Regions from separate parts of the Aquabacter albus genome, predicted to be linked through region 3. Evidence: riboswitches for the same ligand, from Rfam matches in the RefSeq annotation. Region 3 holds a riboswitch; each other region holds the start of a gene.

Region 1 (3,241 bases), on a different contig from region 3:
CGTAGCTGCCCTTGATGGTGGTCCCCGTCTCGGGAATGAGGAAGCCGGGGGCAAGGCGGAAGGTCGAGTGGTCGCCGAAGGTGTCGTCGCTGTCATAGCGGACGTTCGCCGCGCCGAAGAACCGATCGCCGAACGTGCCCTGCCATTCCGCATAGGCGCCGGTGTCGCCGGTCGATGCGCTCATCTCCGTGTATTGGGTGGACGAGGTCATGCTCTCGTTCCGCCGCTCCACGCCGGCAATGAGGTTCTGCCCGGCGGCGGCGGCGAGGTTGGAGCGCAGGTAATAGGTCTGCCGGTCGCCCTCATACTGGCCGTTCACGGACAGGTTCGGCCCCACGGTCGGGTTCGAGGTGTTCATGGCGCTCACCCCGAACGTGGTGTGGAGTACGCCGTCGAGCGCGCTCCACACGCCCTCGCCCTTGGTGAAGAACATGGAATTGAGGCTGGTGGAAGTCTGCGGGGCCGGGATGCCCTCGAACAGCGGCGGGGGATAGATGTCCGGCGTGAAGGCGAGTTGGCTGTCGATGTAGCGGGCGACGAAGTTGAGCGCCAGATTATCCGTCATCTGGAGGTCGAGGCGCGTCGAATAGGTCCAGTTGTCATAGGCGTTGGGATTGTTTGGATAGCCCGGCGGGATGATTCCGGGCGGGGTCACCGGAATATCCGTCGAGGAGAAATGGGTGACGTTGAAGGAGTAGGAAAGCCGCTCCGTCGACCCGCTCACCGCCGCCGCCTGGTTGAAGGTGCCGAGCGAGCCCCCTTCCACATAGCCGAAGAATTTCGGCGGGCCCTCGCCCTTCTTGGTGGTGATGGAGATGACGCCGCCGATGGCGTCCGAGCCGTAGAGACCGCTCTGTGGCCCACGCAGCACCTCGATGCGGGCGAGATCGGTGGCGAGGAGCTGGCCGAAGTCGAAGGCACCGTTGGGGGTCGAGGGGTTGCCCGCATCGATGCCGTCGATCAGCACCTTCACATGGTTGGAATTGGTGCCGCGGATGAAGACCGAAGTCTGCCCGCCCGGTCCGCCAGTCTGCACCACGTTGAGACCGGGAAGCGATTGCAGCACCTGGGGCACGGTGCGCAGCTGCTGGCGCTCGATGTCCTCGGCGGTGACGACGCTAACCGAGGAGGCGATCCGGTTCGCCGGGGTCGGGATGCCGGTGGCGCTCACCACCACTTCGGGAAGGTCGATGGGCTGCTGGGCGGTGCCGCCGGGTGCCGGGGACTGGGCATGAGCGAGCCCCGAAGCCGACGACAGGAGGAGGGCAGCGAGCACGGGACGGCGCGCGGCGGCGCGGGCGTGACGAAACAAAGCGGAAGGCATGATGGCCTCAGCGGGACGAGTGGTCCGTCACCGCGAACGAGGCTCCCCTGCGGCCGGAAAGCTGCTGGGATTAACCACCATCAGGACACCCCGCCCGACGTGCTCGCGCGTGACCACGGCTGACGGCAGGTCTCCTGGCTCGCGGGTCAGCGTCCATCTCGTCGCCTTCCCAGGCCGAAGCCCAGTGGCGTGTGACGAAGGACTCGCCGCTTACAGTTGCGGGGGCAGCCGCGGCATCGTCGGATCCCCGTCTCCGGGCACCCTCCTCACCGCGTTCCCTTTTTCGTCCCGTTAGGGAACCGTCACGGTGACGGTAGAGGGCTGCTCATTCACGGTCAACCATCCGCTTCGGCGGTGGATGAGACATGTCTGCTCCGATTCATCATCCCCACATATTGACAGCCATCGCAACCATGCTGCTAGATGTGGTGGTCACGGTCTCTCGACTCGCAAGAGCGAGAGCTAAGAGGGAAGCCGGTGCGGGACCGCCCGAAAGGGTCGAACCAATGCCGGCGCTGCCCCCGCAACTGTAAGCGGCGAGCCAAGGTCCATCAGAGTCACTGGGAGCGATCCCGGGAAGGCCGGACTTGAGGCGACGACCCGCGAGCCAGGAGACCTGCCGCGACCTCGATGAACGTCCTCGGGCGGGGTGCCCCGGTGGAACGCTTGGCTGTCGCTGGGGGCTTCATGCCCGAGGCGATCTTCCCTCGCGCATCCGCTCGGCCTTTGCCCCCAACTTTTGGGGTCCAAGCCGATGTCTCTCCAGATCGAAACCGTGCGTCCCTCGGACGCGATCCTCGTCCCCGCACAGCCTGCGCCGGGCGCCCGGACAGCCTCGGAACCGGGCTATCAGGTGATCCGCCGCAACGGCGCGGTCACGCCGTTCGACGCCTCCAAGATCTCCGTTGCCCTCACCAAGGCGTTCCTCGCCGTGGAAGGCAGCAGCGCCGCCGCCTCGCGCCGCGTCCATGACGCCGTCGCCGATCTGACGGCTCAGATCGTGGCGGGGCTCACCCGTCGCGCGGAGGGCGGCCGCACCTTCCATATCGAGGACATCCAGGACCAGGCGGAACTGGCCCTGATGCGCGGCGAGCACCACAAGGTGGCCCGCGCCTATGTGCTCTATCGCGAGGAGCGTGCCCGGGAACGTGCGAAGACGGATGCGCCCGCCGCGTCAGCCGTGCCCGCCCTGCGCATGAAGGCGGCGGACGGCGCGCTCGTTCCCCTCGACACGGCGCGGCTCGATGCCGTGGTGCGCGAAGCCTGCGAGGGCCTCGATGGCGTCTCGCGGGAAACCGTGCTCGGAGAGACCCGGCGGAACCTCTATGACGGCATCTCCGCGGACGAGCTCGGCCTCGCGCCGATCCTCGCCGCCCGCACCCTTATCGAGACGGAGCCCAACTACACCAAGGTCAGCGCCCGCCTGCTGCTGGACAAGCTGCGTCGGGAGGCGTTGAGCTTCATCGCCGGGCGCGCCGACGAAGCGACCCATGAGGAGATGGCAGGCCGCTATGGCGACTATTTCCTCGGCTTCGTGAAAGCCGGCGTCGCGGCCGAGTTGTTGGACCCGGAACTGGCCCGCTTCGACCTCCCGCGCCTCGCCGCAGCGCTGAAGCCGGAGCGGGATCTCGCCTTCGACTTCCTCGGTCTCCAGACCCTCTATGACCGCTACTTCCTGCACGTGCGCGGCACGCGCTTCGAACTGTCCCAGGCCTTCTTTATGCGCGTCGCCATGGGGCTCGCTGTGCGCGAGATCGACCGGGAGGCGAAGGCCATCGAATTCTACGGCCTCCTCTCCTCCTTCGACTTCATGGCCTCGACGCCGACCCTGTTCAATTCCGGCACGCTGCGCCAGCAGCTCTCCTCCTGCTTCCTCACCACGGTCGCGGACGACCTCGACGGCATCTTCAAGGCGGT
Region 2 (3,241 bases), on a different contig from region 3:
ATGCGGAAGCACTCGACCGCCCAGTCGAGATAGGTCTTCCATTCCGACTTGCGGAGCGGCAGGCCCTCGCGGAGCGCGGCCTCGTCGATCTGGATCATGGCCGCGCCGGCGGTCTCCAGATCCTGCACCTCATCGCGGATGGCGAGCGCGATCTGGCGGCAGGCGGTGCTGCGGGGAACATCGTTCCGCACGAAGGACCAGTTGAGGATGGTGACGGGGCCCGTCAGCATGCCCTTCATGGGCTTGTCCGTGAGGGATTGGGCATAGCTCCACCACTCCACCGTCATCGGCTCCGGCCGGGAGACGTCGCCGAACAGGACGGGCGGTCGCACATAGCGCGAGCCATAGCTCTGCACCCAGCCATGCCTCGTGAAGGCGAAGCCGGAAAGCTGCTCGCCGAAATACTGCACCATGTCGTTGCGCTCGAACTCCCCATGGACGAGCACGTCGAGGCCGATCTCCTCCTGCCAGCGCACCGTGCGCTCGGTTTCCTCGCGCAGGAACTGCGCGTAGGCGGCATCGTCCAGCGTGCCCTTGGCATAAGCGGAGCGGGCTTTGCGGACTTCCGGCGTCTGCGGGAAGGAGCCGATGGTGGTGGTCGGGAAGGCGGGCAGATTGAAGCGCTGCCGCTGGGCCTGCGCGCGAACAGCGAAGGCGCTGTCGCGGTGCTTCAGGACGGTGGCGACGGAAGCGGCCCGGGCCGTGACGTCCGGGTCATGGACCTTCGGCGAGGCCTTGCGCGCGGCGGCAGCCTGGGCGGACGCCGCGAGCTTGTCCTTCACGCGGTCGCGGCCTCCGCCGAGCGCGGTGCCCAGCGTCGCCAACTCGTCCATCTTCTGGACGGAGAAGGAGAGCCAGGACTTCAGGTCTGGATCGAGGTCCGGTTCCAGTTCGAGGTCGATGGGGACGTGGAGCAGCGAGCAGGACGGGGCGATCTGGAGATGGTCGGTGCCGCGACGGGTGACCGCCCTTTCCAGGCGGTCCAGCAGCGCCGGAAGGTCGGCGCGCCAGATGTTGCGGCCGTCAATGACGCCGAGTGACAGGACAAGCCCGCGCGGCGCCTTCTCCAGCACCGCATCGAGCTGTTCAGGTGCCCGCACGAGATCGAGGTGAAGCCCGGCGACGGGCAGCGAGAGCGCCGTATGGAGATTGTCGCCGAGGCCGCCGAAATAGGTGGTCAGCATGACCTTCAGGCTCGGCAGCGCATAGGCGATCATGCCGTAGGCGTCCCGCAAAGCGAGCTGCGTCGCGGTGTCGAGATCGAGGACGAGGCAGGGCTCGTCCATCTGCACCCAGTCCGCGCCGTTTGCCGCAAGGCGCCGCAGCACATCGATATAGACCGGCATCAGACGGGGAAGGAGGGACAGGGGATCGAGCGCGGGATCCTTGCTCTTGCCGAGCTTGAGATAGGTGACGGGGCCGAGCAGGACGGGGCGGGTGTGGTGGCCGAGAGACCTCGCCTCCAGGAACTCGTCCACCGCCTTGAGGGAGGCAAGCGTGAAGGTCTGCTCGGCGGAGAATTCCGGCACCATGTAGTGGTAGTTGGTGTCGAACCACTTCGTCATTTCCTGGGCCGGAACGCCATGGCCGTGGTCATGCCCATGGGTGCAGGAATGGTCGTGCGAGCCGCCCTCGGCGCCGCGCGCCATGGCGAAATAGGTGGCGAGCGGGACCTTCCCGCCCGTCCAGCCATAGGCCTGCGGGATGGCGCCCACCATGACGCCGGTGTCCAGCAACTGATCGTAGAGCGAGAAGTCGTTGGAGGGGATGACGGAGACGCCAAGCGCCTTCTGGCGGTCCCAGTTCGCCGCGCGCAGCGAAGCGGCGGTCGCGAGCAGGGTGGCCTCGTCGGACTTGCCCGACCAGAAGCTCTCAAGCGCGGTCTTCAGCTCGCGGCGCGGACCGATGCGCGGCGTGCCCAACGTTGCGACGGGGATGGAGGATGGGGTCATGGCTCAAGCCCTTGAGGTTTGGGCAAAGGCCATGGCGGAAGGCGTTCGGGCCATGGACGGCATGCGCCCGCGGAGCCAAAAGCGCACCACCGGGACACCCCGCCCGAGGACGATATGGTGTCGGGGCAGGTCTCCTGGCTCGCGGGTCGTCGCCTTGGTCCGGCCTTCCCGGGATCGCTCCCAGTGACACTGATGGACTTCGGCTCACCGCTTACAGTTGCGGGGGCAGCTCCGGCTTTGGCGGGATTCCCAGATGAGAATCTTGCCGCACCGGCTTCCCTCTTAGCCCTGGCGCCGAAACGGCCCAGGGAACCACGACGCGTTCAATGTGCCGGGGGAAATCGCTGTCGTCAAGTAAGATATAAAGACATCTTTATATCGTGATTTCGCGGTCCTATTTCTTATCGAGGGTGCATAAGTCCGTTGCCTTCTCTCCGCTCACTGCGTAATTGATACATTATATCATTTAAAGGAGGCGCCCATGCGCGATGCCCGGCTTCCCGTCACCGTCCTCTCCGGCTTCCTCGGCGCAGGCAAGACGACTTTGCTCAATCATGTGCTGGCCAACCGCGAAGGCCTGCGGGTCGCGGTCATCGTCAACGACATGTCGGAGGTGAACATCGACGCGGAACTGGTGCGGGTGGGAGGAGCCAATCTCTCTCACACCGAGGAGAAACTGGTGGAGATGACCAACGGCTGCATCTGCTGCACCCTGAGGGACGACCTTCTCGCCGAAGTGCGCCGGCTCGCCGGGGAAGGGCGCTTCGATTATCTGCTGATCGAATCCACCGGCATCGCCGAGCCGCTTCCCGTGGCCGCCACCTTCGACTTCCGGGACGAAGACGGCGTCTCCCTCTCGGATGTGGCCCGGCTCGACACCATGGTCACGGTGGTGGACGCGGCGAACCTCCTGAAGGATTTCGGCAGCCGGGACTTCCTGAGCGACCGCGGCGAGACGGCGGGGGAGGAGGACGCGCGCACGCTGGTGGACCTGCTGACCGACCAGATCGAGTTCGCCGACGTGATCGTGCTCAACAAGGTCTCCGATCTCGCGCCGGAGCGCCTGAGGGACGTGCGCGGCGTGGTGAAGGCGCTGAATCCCGACGCGCGGCTTATCGAGACGGACCATGCGCGGGTGGCGCTCAAGGAGGTTCTCGGGACCGGGCGCTTCGATTTCGAGAAGGCGAGCCAGCATCCGGTCTGGTTCAAGGAGCTGAACGGGTTTCGCGATCATGTCCCGGAGACGGAGGAGTACGGGGTTTCCAGCTTCGTCTACCGTGCGCGCCGGC
Region 3 (3,241 bases):
TGGTGCGCTGGCTGCTGGAGACGCCCGCGGTGAGCGGCATCTTCAATGTGGGCACGGGCCAGGCGCGCAGCTTTGCGGACCTAGCCCGCGCGGTGTTCGCGGCGGCCGGCAAGGAGCCGCTGATCCACTATGTGGACATGCCCGAGGCCATCCGGGGCGCCTACCAGTATTTCACCCAGGCCGACATGTCGAAGCTGCGCGCCGCCGGTTTCTCCCAGCCCTTCACCTCGCTGGAGGACGGCGTGCACCAGTATGTGACCGGCCACCTGCGCGGCAAGAACGGGTGAGGGCGCGCCATGCTCGCTGATGCCCGGCCCGGCCCGATCGCCGTCATCGGCGACGTGATCGTCGATCATTATGTGATCGGCTCGGTCTCCCGCATCTCCCCTGAGGCGCCGGTGCCGGTGGTGGTGCATGGCATGGACAGGCTGGTGCCCGGCGGGGCGGCCAATGTGGCCGCCAATGCGGCCGCCATGGGCGCGCCGGTGCATCTGGTGGGCCTCGTGGGTGCGGATGCCCGCGCCGGAGAGCTGCGCGAAGCGCTGGCCGCCTTTCCCGACATTTCGCTCGATCTCGTGGCCGACCCGGCGCGCCCCACCATCACCAAGACGCGGGTGATGAGCGGGCGCCAGCAGATCGTCCGCATCGATGCCGAAGATGCGAGCCCTGCCTCCCCTGAGGTGGAAGCCCGCCTCATCGCCGCCGCCCGTGCGGCCATCGCGCAATGCCGGGTCGCCGTGCTCTCCGATTATGCCAAGGGCGTCCTGGGCGACCGGGTGATCGCGGCCATCATGAAAGAGGCCGAGGCGCGGGGCGTGCCTGTCATCGTTGATCCCAAGCGCCGCACCTTCGAGGCCTATCGCGGCGCGGCCCTGGTGACGCCCAACCGCCGGGAACTGGCGGACGCCACCGGCCTGCCTGATACCACCGACGAGCAGGCGGCCGCTGCCGCTGCCGCCGCCGCCGCGCAGTTCGGCGGCGATGTGCTGGTGACGCGCGCCGAGAAGGGCATGACCCTCTGGCGCCGCGACGGCGCCGTGCTGCACGTGCCCGCCGAGGCGCGCGAAGTCTTCGACGTCTCGGGGGCAGGGGACACGGCCCTCGCGGCGCTGGCCATGTCGCTCGCCTCCGGCGAGCCGCTGGAAACCTGCGTGCGCATCGCCAATGCGGCGGCGGCCATCGCCGTGGGCAAGCTCGGCACCGCCGTCGTCACCCGCGCCGAGCTGGCCGCCGCCCTCGGCCGCGCCTTGCCGCAGATGGAGACGCCGGGCGCCCTCGTCTCGCTGGAGCGGGCGAAGGAGATCATCGCCCGCTGGCGGGCGGGCGGGGCGAGCGTGGTCTTCACCAATGGCTGCTTCGACCTGCTGCATCCCGGCCATGTGGCGCTGCTGGAGGCCGCCGCCGCCGAGGGCGACCGGCTGGTGGTGGCGCTCAACACGGATGCCTCCACGCAGCGCCTGAAGGGGCCGACGCGCCCGCTCCAGGACGAAGCCGCGCGGGCCAGGGTCATCGGCGCCATGCGCTGCGTGGACCTCGTGGTGCTGTTCGACGAGGACACGCCCCTTGAGACCATCACGGCCCTGCTGCCCGACGTGCTGGTGAAGGGCGCCGACTACAAGCCCGAGGAGGTGGTGGGCGCGGACGTGGTGACTGCCAATGGCGGGCGCCTTGTGCTGGCGAACCTGATCGCGGGCCGCTCCACCTCGTCTTTGGTGGCGAAGGCGCGGTCCTGAGGCGCCTCGGCAATAAATCGCCCCGCTCCCGTTGCGGCGCACGCGCGGGCCTATATAGTCGAAGAGTCGTCGGTTCCCTTCGGGGATCAAAAGGGAATGCGGTGCGGGACCTGTCCCAAAGCCGCGGCTGCCCCCGCAACTGTCGGCGGTGAGCGCTCCCCGCAGCGCCACTGGAACATGCGTTCCGGGAAGGCTGGGGAGAGGCGATGAACCGCGAGCCAGGAGACCTGCCGAAGGCGCGCGAGCCCAGTCATGGGCGCTTCCAGTCAGCCCTCGGAGGGAGGGCCAGGAGATGAAGATGAGCACGCAGAACCAGGTTTCCCAGGACCTCGCCGGCAAATCCGTCGCGTCGCGCACGCTGCAGATCACCTTCGCCGCGCTGCTGGGTCTCTTCGTGGTGGGCGGCGTCGGCTTCTCCCATATGGAAGTGGTCCATAACGCGGCCCACGACTACAGGCATTCGACCGGCTTCCCCTGCCACTGACAGGGGGCCGACATGTCGTTGTTCCGCACCATCGTCTTCGTGGCGGCGGCCGCCGGCCTATTCTCCGGCATTGCCATGACCGTCTTCCAGCAGGCCGCGACCGTTCCGCTGATCCTCAAGGCCGAGACCTATGAGGAAGCCGAAGCCGAAGCCGAAGCCGCCGCGCCCGCGACCCATACCCATGACGCCGCAACGCCCGCGCATAGCCATGACACCGCGGCCGCCCATGACCATGACGAAGGCGGCTGGCAGCCGGCGGATGGGTTCGAGCGCATGGCCTTCACGCTGGCGGCGAATGTCGTTGGCGCCATCGGCTTCGCGCTGCTTCTCGTCGCCGCTTCAGAACTCGCGGGCGGGCTCACCGGCTGGCGCGACGGGCTCCTCTGGGGCCTCGCGGGCTTTGCCGCCTTCACGCTGGCGCCCAGCCTCGGCCTTCCGCCCGAGCTTCCCGCCATGCCGGCGGCGGAGTTGGGTCCCCGGCAGCTCTGGTGGACCGCCACAGCGGCAGCCACCGCCGGGGGCATCGCGCTCATCGCCTATGGCCGCTCGCTGCCGGCGGTGATCGCCGCGCTCGCTTTGATTGCGGCGCCGCATTTCATCGGCGCGCCGCAGCCGGAGAACTTCGAAACTCCCGTGCCCCACGATCTGGCGCACAATTTCGTCGTCGCGGTGGTGGTCACGAGCTTCCTGTTCTGGGCGATCCTCGGCGGCGTCGCCGGCCTCGTCCGCGCAAGGATGGCCGGCGCCCAGCCATGACGGCCGGGCCGCGCGCCCGCCGCGTGCTGGTGCTTGGCGGGGCGCGCTCCGGCAAGAGCGGTTATGCCGAAGCCCTGATCGAAGCCGCGCCGCCGCCCTATGTTTATGTGGCGACGGCGCAGGCGCTCGATGCCGAGATGGCGGATCGCATCGCGCTGCATCGCTCAAGACGTGACACGCGCTGGCGGACCCACGATCATCCCTTCGACGTAGCTGACCTTCTGGCGGAGCTTCCGCCGGACGCCCCCGTGCTCGTAGACTGCCTGAC
Region 4 (3,241 bases), on a different contig from region 3:
TCCGGGCCGCCGGCGCGGAAATAAGCGAGCCACAAGGCCCACTCCTCCCGCTCCAAAGTCGAAAGGGCCGCGAGGCGGTGGTCGTCCTGGTCTTCCCCCGGCAGCAGCGCCAGCTTGATCCCTTGCGCCCAGGCCAGAGCTGACAGCCGCTCCGCCCCGTAGCGCCACCAGTCGAGCCCACCCAGAACCCGCGCCACGATCACCTTGGCGTGGCGCGCGGAGCGCTCCAGCCAGAGGTCCACGGACATGGGGTGGCGCAGATCCTTCAGGCGCGCGAGGCGCAGGCTCGGCAGCGTCGCCCGCTCCGCCCGCCATGCGGCGCCGAGCGCCAGCAGGTCGCTGTCGGTGAAGGAGAGCGCGAGCAGGTCGGCCGGGGGCTGGCGGAGGTCGATGGGCTCCGCCAGATCCTCGATGGTGGCCGATGTGCTCGAAAGAAGATGCATCAGCCCACTCTAAACCTTCAGGCGGCGGGCGTAACCGCCAGCACCGCCTCTTCCACGGCGTTCCGGTCGAAGCCCTTCAGCCCGATCACCACCAGCGCGCCCCTGCGGGCCTCGTTCGGCCCCCAGGCGCGGTCGAACTGGTGCGAGACGCGGGTGCCCACCCCCTGCACGAGGAGGCGCATGGGCTTGCCGGAGACGCTGGCAAACCCCTTCACCCGCAGCACGCCGGGCAGAGCGGCGGCTTCCGAGACGCGCGCAGCCAGCGCCGCCGGCTCGGCGATCTCGGGAATGGGAAGGACGAAGCTATCGAAATCGTCGTGGTCGTGGTCCAGCTCGTCGTCATGATGGGTCTTGCGGTTCTCGATCTCGTCCTCGGTGCCTACGCCGAGGCCGAGCAGGATGGCCGGGTCCACCTTTCCGCCTGCCGCACGCACCACGGACACCGCGCGGGGCAGTACCGCCGCCACGCGGGCGGCTGCGATTTCCGCGCCGGCCGCGTCCAGAAGGTCGGACTTGGCGATGATGACGAGGTCGGCGCAGGCGATCTGGTCCTCGAACACCTCTTCCACGGGATCGTCATGGTCGAGCGTGTCGTCCGCCGCGCGCTGGGCGGCGAGGGCGGAGAGATCATCGGCGACACGGCCTTCGGCAAGCGCGGGGCCATCCACCACCGCCACCACGCCATCCACGGTCACGCGGCTCTTGATGGCCGGCCAATGAAACGCCTGCACCAGCGGCTTGGGCAGAGCGAGGCCGGAGGTCTCGATGAGGATGTGGTCGATGCCGGGGCGGGCGAGAATCTTGTCCAGGGCCGGCACGAAATCATCCGCCACGGTGCAGCACAGGCAGCCATTGGAGAGTTCGACGATATTCTCCTCCGGGCAGCTCTCGATGCCGCAGCCCTTCAGGATCTCGCCGTCTATGCCCACGTCGCCGAATTCATTGACGATCACAGCGAGCTTCCGCCCCCCGGCATTCTCGAGGATGTGGCGGATGAGGGTCGTCTTCCCGGCGCCGAGGAAGCCGGTGACGATGGTGCAGGGGACGCGGGCGAGGCTGGTCATCGGGGTTCCTCGGTGAAGAAGAGGGGCGGCACGCGGGCGATCATGCCGCGCTTGAGGCAGTCGGGCCGGCCGCGCCACGGCATGAGGCCGTCGGTGGAGCCGGCGAAGAGGGTAGCGCCCGCGAGAAGGTCGGGCGCGGACGCAGGGGTGAGATCGCCGAACACGTAGGACCAGCCGCCGGCCCGGACCATGGCGGCGGAAAGGCCGCGCTTGCAGTTGGAGAGGCAGCGCACCGGCTTCACCTCCACATCAGGGTCATGGGCGGCGGCGCGCACAGCCTCCGCGAGGCGGGCGCCCTGGGGCGCATCCTCGGGCGGCGTGCCGGGCGTGCGGCAGGTCTGGCAGACGAACAGGGTGACGGCGGGCGCCGCATCGCGCGGGCCTGCGGAGGCCGTGTCATCGGGCCGGTCGTCGGGCGTCTCGGTGGGCGCGGGTCGCTCCAAAGCGGGTCCTGCGGGTGCGGAAAGCGCGCCAAAGCCGACGCAAAACCGCCTTGCCAGGGCACCCCGCCCGGCGCGCGATTGTGTCGAGGGCAGGTCTCCTGGCTCGCGGGTCACCGTCTCGGGCCGCCTTCCCGGAGGGGCCGGCGCGGCCGGTCTCCAGTGGCTTTTCGGTCGAGACTCTCCGCTTACAGTTGCGGGGGCAGCCGCGGCATTGGCGCTTCCTCGCGCCGCACCGCATTCCCTCTTCACCGATCCGACTCTGCCGGACCGGAACCTTCGACCGGGCCACTAAAGGGTGGGCGGGGAGGGAAGTCAATCTCAGGGCAGGTTGCCCGGGAAGCCGTAACCTCCCAGCCGTCATGGCCGGGCTTGACCCGGCCATCTCCCGTCATTCCTGGAGATCCCCGGGTCAAGCCCGGGGATGACCGCTGTTCCTAGAGGCTCACTCGCCGAACAGCTTGCGCTGCCACCAGCCGGAGCGGCGCTTTTCGGGCGGCAGGTCCTGGGCCGGAGCAGAGGTTTCCTGAACCGGTGCGGCGACGATGTCCGCATCGGCGACGGGGACCGAGGCGGTCTCCACGCCGGAGGTCTCTTCGCCGGCAGTCTCGGCGACGGGCGCGGGCTCGGGCACCAGGCTGCCGACCACCGGCGCCTTCTCGCGCACCGTGGACCGGCGGCGGGTCGGCTTGGGCTCTTCGGCGGCGGGAAGCTCCGGGGCCGTGGGGGCCGGGGCGGGCGGTGCCGGCTCCGGGGTGGGAGCGCTGATCTCGGCCACGGATTCCGGCGCGCCGGCCAGCGGCTCGATGGAGACGTGGATCACGGCATCGTCTTCGGCGCCGCCGTCATCCTCTCCGGCCTCGCCTTCACTGCCTTCGCCATCGGCCTGGAGCGGGGCATCCTCGCCCTCGCGCCGGTTGCGACGGCCGCCACGACGGCCGCGCCGACGGCGCCGGCGATCGGCCTCCGTCCCGCGGCCTTCGCCGCGCTCGTCCTCGTCGCCCTCTTCGGCCTCGCCTTCGCCGGCGGGCTCATCGCCCTCCTCGGCGGCTTCGCCCTCGGGCCGCGCCTCGCGGGGCTCGCCCTCGCGCTCGCCGCCACGACGGCGCCGGCGGCGGCGCTTGCGGCGGTTGTTGGCCTCCTCGGTGGTCTCGCCGCGCTCCTCGGGCTCATCGCCTTCGGGTTCGGCGCCGGAGACCTCCTCCAGATTCTCCTCGTCTTCCTCCTCGAACTCCTCGTCCGGAAGGATGGAATCAGGCTGCACCACCTTGCCGGGGCGCGGCGCGGCGGGGGC

What was found. A riboswitch is a leader RNA that binds a small molecule or an ion and turns the genes downstream of it on or off. The one in region 3 is predicted to bind cobalamin.
Region 1: linked by a shared signal. The riboswitch ahead of ABLE91_RS04655 (ribonucleoside-diphosphate reductase subunit alpha) and the one ahead of ABLE91_RS13825 (CbtB domain-containing protein) in region 3 are both predicted to bind cobalamin.
Region 2: linked by a shared signal. The riboswitch ahead of metE (5-methyltetrahydropteroyltriglutamate--homocysteine S-methyltransferase) and the one ahead of ABLE91_RS13825 (CbtB domain-containing protein) in region 3 are both predicted to bind cobalamin.
Region 4: linked by a shared signal. The riboswitch ahead of ABLE91_RS03935 (DUF1636 domain-containing protein) and the one ahead of ABLE91_RS13825 (CbtB domain-containing protein) in region 3 are both predicted to bind cobalamin.

What each region holds. Positions count from the first base shown of each region.
Region 1 is NZ_JBDZDT010000002.1:348,538-351,778, reverse strand. Features, by position in the region: gene ABLE91_RS04660 (TonB-dependent receptor plug domain-containing protein) at 1-1,324, opposite strand, end outside; cobalamin riboswitch at 1,432-1,642, opposite strand; cobalamin riboswitch at 1,743-1,962, shown strand; gene ABLE91_RS04655 (ribonucleoside-diphosphate reductase subunit alpha) at 2,079-3,241, shown strand, end outside.
Region 2 is NZ_JBDZDT010000002.1:342,024-345,264, forward strand. Features, by position in the region: gene metE (5-methyltetrahydropteroyltriglutamate--homocysteine S-methyltransferase) at 1-1,952, opposite strand, end outside; cobalamin riboswitch at 2,060-2,284, opposite strand; gene zigA (zinc metallochaperone GTPase ZigA) at 2,434-3,241, shown strand, end outside.
Region 3 is NZ_JBDZDT010000005.1:233,660-236,900, forward strand. Features, by position in the region: gene rfaD (ADP-glyceromanno-heptose 6-epimerase) at 1-287, shown strand, start outside; gene rfaE1 (D-glycero-beta-D-manno-heptose-7-phosphate kinase) at 297-1,733, shown strand; cobalamin riboswitch at 1,787-1,982, shown strand; gene ABLE91_RS13825 (CbtB domain-containing protein) at 2,032-2,217, shown strand; gene ABLE91_RS13830 (CbtA family protein) at 2,230-2,973, shown strand; gene cobU (bifunctional adenosylcobinamide kinase/adenosylcobinamide-phosphate guanylyltransferase) at 2,970-3,241, shown strand, end outside.
Region 4 is NZ_JBDZDT010000002.1:180,976-184,216, forward strand. Features, by position in the region: gene cobN (cobaltochelatase subunit CobN) at 1-443, opposite strand, end outside; gene cobW (cobalamin biosynthesis protein CobW) at 461-1,507, opposite strand; gene ABLE91_RS03935 (DUF1636 domain-containing protein) at 1,504-1,860, opposite strand; cobalamin riboswitch at 2,022-2,243, opposite strand; gene ABLE91_RS03940 (Rne/Rng family ribonuclease) at 2,393-3,241, opposite strand, start outside.